Regions from separate parts of the Peribacillus sp. B-H-3 genome, predicted to be linked through region 1. Evidence: riboswitches for the same ligand, from Rfam matches in the RefSeq annotation. Region 1 holds a riboswitch; the other holds the start of a gene.
What was found. A riboswitch is a leader RNA that binds a small molecule or an ion and turns the genes downstream of it on or off. The one in region 1 is predicted to bind S-adenosylmethionine.

Region 1 (3,416 bases):
GTTATGATCTTTTTTAAATTGATTCATATAAGTGATGGTCTGGAAAGAATTTAAATCAATGCTGCCATCATTTAAGGCTGTATTAGGCTGGACATAATCTGAAAAAGATACAATCTTCAGGTTGATTCCATCGTCTTTTACCTGTTTTTGGACAAGACTCCAAAGATCATTGTCGTCACCATTTATCCCTATTTTTATTGTGCGTGTGCCTCCATCCTTGGAAGCTGAATTTGATGAGCATGCTCCTAAAACCAATATCAAACTTGCCACTGCCGCGAAAATAATACTTAATCTTTTCATCCTCTTTTCCTCCTCACATATCTTGACCATGTATTTCCAAAGCTTTGAATAAGCTGAACGCTAACAATAAGCAATACGACTGTAATGACAATAACGACCGTGATAAAGCGCTGATAGCCATAAGTAATAGCCAGGTTCCCAAGACCCCCTGCACCTACTGCGCCCGCCGCTGCTGTCGAACCGATCAGCCCGATCGTTGCTGTAGTAAACGAAAGTATCAATGATGGCACTGCTTCTGGAATAATGAATTTAGTGATAATCTGCATTTTTGTGGCTCCCATTGCGTGAGCTGTTTCCAGGACTCCTTTATCCACCTCGAGCATGGAATTTTCAATCAGCCTTGCAAGATACGGGCCTACAAAAATGGACAAAGGTACAATCGCTGCAGCTACACCTATTGATGTCCCCGTCACAAGCCTTGTAAATGGAATAATAGCAACCAGAAGAATAATAAAGGGTACAGAACGGACTATATTCACAATGGTATTCAGGGCTAGAAAAACAGCCTTATTTTCCATGATATGTCCGGGTCTCGTGATCACAAGAATGATGCCTAATGGCAGTCCTATGATTGTTCCAAAAATGAATGATCCAAACACAGTGAGAAACGTCTCTTCACAAGCCTGGAAAAACTGGGGCCAGAAAAATTCCCAATTAAGCTCCATGCGCTTCGGCCTCCTTTATGTCGATTCCGCTATTCAAGATAAATTGAACGGCCTTATTTCTTTCCTCAATTTCCCCGTCAATCGCAATAAAAAGATTTCCGTATGGTTTTTCCTGCAGCTCTGTAATAGATCCATACAGGATGTTCAGATGAATATCAAACTGCTTGGAAACTTCCGATAGTAAAGGGCGTGCCGCTTTTTCTCCCAGAAAAACAAGACGGTAATAGGTCCCGCTTCTTATTTTTTTTGATAAATGAGGCGGTATTTCATTTTGCAGAACGGTATTAACGAAATTACGGGTAATTCTTTTCTGAGGATTAGTAAACACATCATAAACTGTCCCTTCTTCAACGATTTCCCCGTCGTCAATCACCGCCACCTTATCGCATAAATCACGAATCACACTCATTTCATGTGTAATCAGGACAATGGTAATACTGTAAGCTTTATTTACCTTTCTTAACAGTTCAAGAACATTTCTTGTTGTTTCTGGATCCAATGCGGATGTTGCTTCATCACAAAGCAGGATTTGGGGATCTGTCACAAGGGCCCTGGCGATTCCGACACGCTGTTTTTGTCCGCCAGACAGATGGCCCGGATAAACATTTTCCTTTCCGCTGAGTCCTACAAATTCAATGAGATTCATCACCTTTTTTTGAACATCCCGCTTCTTTTCCCCCTGGAGATATAGGGGCATTGCAATATTGTCAAAAACGGTTTTAGCAGAAAGCAGATTAAAATGCTGAAAAATCATCCCAATTTCCCTGCGTGTTTTCCTAAGTTCATTTTCATTCAATGACATCAAGTCCAATCCATCAATGCTGATTGTTCCTTCTGTCGGTTCCTCTAACCGATTAAGACATCTTATTAACGTGCTTTTTCCTGCTCCTGAAAATCCTATGATTCCAAATATATTCCCCTTATCTATTGTCAGAGAAATATTATTTAGTGCATGAATAGGGGTTTTTCCCTGATAAACCTTTGAAACATTTCTGATTTCAATCAATTCTAATTCCTCCTATGGCGCTTTTAACCTAGTATTCTCATAAGTTTAATCAGTTATATACATATAAGCCGCCCCTTTCATCAATCTTCCGGAAACGAAAAAACCCTTCTTTTATCCATGACAGATAAGAAGAAGGGTTTATATGTATAAGCCGATCTACTTCTTATCTTTCAAACCGATTGTACCGATTTGCAGGAATTAGCACGGTATTTGCAATAAGAAGCAAACCCGTTGCCGAGGTTTCGCAGGGCCAGTCCCTCCACCTCTCTGGATAAGTAATAGCATATTATTCAATTGTTTTTTAATTTGTAACTACAATATTATGTGGACTTATGGGATAAGTCAATATTTTTTTAAAATTCCCAATAAAAAATTTCCGTTTCGTCATTCTAGGTTATGTATTCAAAAAGAATTCAGAACAAGATTTTACAGATAAAAGAGGGAACGGTTGACGAAAAAAATCATATCGTGTTATTATAAAACCAAGTAAATTAATAAGAATAGTAAATTATAAACTTCATATACCATTATCACGAGTGAACGAGAGATCTGGCTCAATGACTTCACAGCAGCCTCATGAAAGGTGCTCCTACCAGCAAAGCATATTTGCTTTGGCTGATAAGATTTGTTTAAAAAACTTTCTTTGCAGCCGGGCAAGGAAAGTTTTTTATATTAGAAAGGAGTTTTTTCGCAATGTCATTTTCCCCTGTTATTCCTGGTGCTGAATCCTTTTTCCATCCCGGCAATTCTACAGGAATTTTAATTTGCCACGGTTTTAACGGGACTCCTCAGAGTGTTGAATATTTAGGGAGCCAGTTTGCCGAGAAGGGATATACCGTTTATGCACCCCGTTTAAAAGGGCACGGATCTGCTGCGAGCGACCTGAAAGCCTGTTCTTATCAGGATTGGATTCAAAACCTGGAAGACGCCTACTGCGTTCTTCAGCAAACCTGCAGGAGGGTTTATATCCTGGGGCAGTCCATGGGCGGGGCTCTGGCCATTGATTTGGCTTCGAAGACAAGCTGTGATGGCGTCATTACAGTTAACGCTGCTTTAAAGGTGCCGCAATATGAGCAATACCGAAAAGTCCAGTCCCCCCTTTTCGTCCCGGATGGCTCACCAGATATCAAGGATCCATCGGCAAAAGAAATCACCTATCCAGAAGTGCCGCTCCACTCAATTAAACAGCTGCTGTCGCTTATGGATCTGACTAGTGAAAACGTTAAAAAAACAACCTGTCCCCTGCTCTTGTTTTATTCGGTTGAAGACCATGTGGTTCCGGCAGAATGTTCATTTTATCTTTATGATCAGGCCGCTTCGCCTGAAAAAGAACTCATCGCTCTTAGGCAGTCTTACCATGTGGCCTCCCTTGATTATGATAAGGAACACATTATCAAAAATACGCTTCGCTTTATTGAAGAACATTCCAAGAAAGAAATGGCATC
Region 2 (3,416 bases), 2.1 Mb from region 1:
TGTCCAAAGCTCAGGCAAAACCGCTATATCGGGCCTTTCCTCTGCAGCTTTACGGATGAGCTCTTCTGCCCTGGCATAATTTTGTGCGGGGCTGCCAAAGGATATATCCATTTGTATACAGGCTATTTTCCATTTCATGTTATCTTCCTCCATGATTTCATAGAATTTTCTTTACATTAGTAATTTTAAGATATATCATTTGTGACGAGAAATTCAAGAAATTTCAGAGAAGGTGCCAAAATGATAGAATTCCAAAAATCAGAGCTGCTCAAAAATCTGCCTCAGCAGTTTTTTGCTTCACTGGTCTCTAAGGTGAACAGCATAACAGAACAAGGACATGATGTAATCAATTTAGGACAAGGAAACCCGGATATGCCAACACCGCAGCATATTATTAAAAAGCTGCAGCAGGCTGCCGAAAATCCTGTTAATCATAAATATTCGCCATTCAAGGGGCTTCGGTCACTGAAAGAAGCTGCAGCAGAATTTTATGAAAGAGAATATGATGTCAAGCTTGATCCCGATTCAGAAGTTGCCATCCTGTTCGGCGGAAAAGCGGGGCTTGTAGAACTGCCGCAATGCCTGATGAATCCAGGTGACACAGCGCTGGTTCCAGATCCCGGGTACCCTGATTATATGTCCGGGATAGCGTTGGCGCAGGCCAAAATCAAAACCCTGCCGCTTCTGCAGGAAAACGGTTTTCTGCCAGATTATGATGGAATCGGCCAAGATACACTCGACTTGGCAAAACTGATGTTCTTAAACTATCCAAATAATCCGACGGGTGCAGCAGCTACAGAAAATTTCTTTGAGAAAACGGTAAAGCTTGCGAAGAAGCACTCCATCTGCGTCGTTCATGATTTTGCGTATGGCGGCATCGGGTTTGGCGGAAAAAAACCTCTGAGCTTCCTTCAGACACAGGGAGCCAAGGACATTGGCATTGAAATATATACACTTTCCAAAACCTATAACATGGCCGGCTGGCGTGTGGGTTTTGCTGTCGGAAACTCCAGTGTCATAGAAGCGATTGAACTGCTGCAGGATCATATGTATGTGAGCTTATTCCCGGCTATCCAGGAGGCTGCACAAGAAGCGCTGCTGCATTCCCAGCAATGCGTCAAGGAACTGGTGAACATTTATGAATCCCGGAAAAAGGCATTCATCGGAGGCCTGCGTTCTATAGGGTGGAATGTATCTTCGCCAGATGGCTCTTTTTTTGCATGGCTCAAAGTTCCAGCGGGATTTTCTTCACAGGAATTTTCAGATTACCTGCTTCAGCATGCACATGTTGCAGTGGCAGCAGGGGCAGGTTTTGGGGAATATGGAGAAGGCTATGTGAGGGCCGGACTGCTTACTGGTGAAGACAGGCTTTTGGAGGCTGTCAGGAGAATAGCTGCGTTACATTTATTTTAAATTCAAAATGCATGTTTAGAAGCAGCTGACGGACTTTAACCGGCAATTGTGGCACAGCAAATTCTTTACATATGGAACTCGGAAAGTGATTGACAAGAAATAAATTTCCTGTCATACTCCGAATATGAATTATTAAACAATTGCAAAAAATGATTAATTAAAATATTTCATTTTCTTATTGTGAGCAGGTGGAGGGAACTAGCCCGATGAAGCCCGGCAACCGACTGTAATACCATTGTGAAATGGGGCGAATACGTTCGCCGGATGAAAAATCCGCAAGGCACGGTGCTAATTCTTGCAGCTTTTTGCTGAAAGATAAGAAGATGGCTCAAAAGGCCTCTTCTTTCTGAAGAGGTTTTTTTATTTTTTACATCCGGGAGTGAAATCTGTGAGTGAAGTTATAGCAACATATATGGTCCATGATTCAAAAGGAAACCACGAAAAAAAGGCAGAGGGAATTGCCCTTGGATTAACAGTAGGAACGTGGACAGATTTGCCCCTGCTGGAACAAGAACAGCTCAAAAAGCATAAAGGGCGGGTCTTGTCCGTAGAAGAGCTGGAACAGAGGGGAAAAGTTAATAATTATTTTGGTGAAAAAACATTCCGCTCCATCATTAAAATTGCTTATCCTGCTTTCAACTTTTCAGCTGATCTGCCGGCAATATTGACAACGGTTTTCGGTAAGCTCTCATTGGACGGCGCAATAAAATTATTGGATCTTGAACTAACTGGAGAATTGAGAAGTTCCTTCCCAGGTCCGCGATATGGAATAAAGGGTATCCGCGAAAAACTGGATGTGTTTGGCCGGCCGCTGGTTATGAGTATATTTAAGGGAGTCATCGGCAGAGATCTTTCATATTTGAAAAGCCAGCTCAGCGCCCAAGCCCAAGGAGGCGTTGATTTAGTAAAAGATGATGAAATTCTTTTTGAAAATGATCAGACTCCTTTTCTTGACCGGATAATCCAGGGAAAGGAAGTGCTTCGCCAGTCTTACGAAGAAACAGGGAAGCGGACATTATATGCTGTTAATCTGACAGGCAGCACATTCGGCTTGGCCGATAAGGCAAGGATGGCTGCTGAAGCAGGTGCTGACGCTTTATTATTCAATGTCTTTTCATATGGGCTGGACGTTCTTCAGAGTTTAAGAGAATTGGAGGATGCCCCCCTTCCCATCATGGCACATCCTGCATTCAGCGGTTCATTTACAGCTTCAGAATTTTACGGAGTTTCCCATCCGCTGCTTTTAGGCAAGCTTGTCAGGTATGCCGGCGCTGATTTATCGCTTTTTCCATCACCATATGGAAATGTTGCGCTTGACCGGAATATTTCCATTGAGCTCGCCTGTCAGCTGACAAAAGAGGAAGAACAATGGAAAACAGCCTTTCCGGTACCGTCAGCGGGCATCCACCCAGGTATGGTGCCGCATTTAATGGAGGATTTCGGGAAGGATTGCGTGATAAATGCAGGCGGAGGAGTACATGGCCATCCGGATGGAGCAGCAGGCGGCGGCAAGGCATTCCGCCAGGCTGTAGAGGCTTCGTTAAACGGCATAAATCTTGAAGATGCTGCAAAGGAACATCAGGAACTCCGAAAAGCCCTGGATTTGTGGGGAGGTGTTCCTGAGAGACTATGAAACCAATTATTTTTTGCGACTTTGACGGAACAATCACGAATAGCGACAACATTATAGCAATCATGAAAGAATTCGCTCCAGAAGGCTGGGAATCAATAAAGGATGATGTACTATCCCAGAAAGTGAGCATTTCAGAAGGTGTTGGCAAGATGTTTTCTCTGCTCGATAGCGGGCTTGCGCAGGACATTATCGAATTTGTCAAAAGCAGTGCTGTAATTCGTGACGGATTCCGAGAATTTGTTGCATTTGCCAGGCAAAACAGCATTCCTTTGTACGTTGTCAGCGGCGGGATCGATTTCTTTATTGAACCACTGCTTGAAAATATACTGGATTTGGATCTTTTATACTGCAATAAGGCGGTCTTTGAACA

Region 2: another riboswitch for S-adenosylmethionine. It lies ahead of mtnW (2,3-diketo-5-methylthiopentyl-1-phosphate enolase); the one in region 1 lies ahead of ACN6MY_RS03200 (methionine ABC transporter ATP-binding protein).

The regions. Positions count from the first base shown of each region.
Region 1 is NZ_CP183879.1:666,195-669,610, reverse strand. Features, by position in the region: gene ACN6MY_RS03210 (MetQ/NlpA family ABC transporter substrate-binding protein) at 1-300, opposite strand, end outside; gene ACN6MY_RS03205 (methionine ABC transporter permease) at 297-965, opposite strand; gene ACN6MY_RS03200 (methionine ABC transporter ATP-binding protein) at 955-1,971, opposite strand; SAM riboswitch class I at 2,132-2,249, opposite strand; SAM riboswitch class I at 2,496-2,596, shown strand; gene ACN6MY_RS03195 (alpha/beta hydrolase) at 2,665-3,416, shown strand, end outside.
Region 2 is NZ_CP183879.1:3,220,950-3,224,365, reverse strand. Features, by position in the region: gene ACN6MY_RS16015 (carbon-nitrogen family hydrolase) at 1-138, opposite strand, end outside; gene ACN6MY_RS16010 (pyridoxal phosphate-dependent aminotransferase) at 241-1,413, shown strand; SAM riboswitch class I at 1,586-1,735, shown strand; gene mtnW (2,3-diketo-5-methylthiopentyl-1-phosphate enolase) at 1,802-3,046, shown strand; gene ACN6MY_RS16000 (2-hydroxy-3-keto-5-methylthiopentenyl-1-phosphate phosphatase) at 3,043-3,416, shown strand, end outside.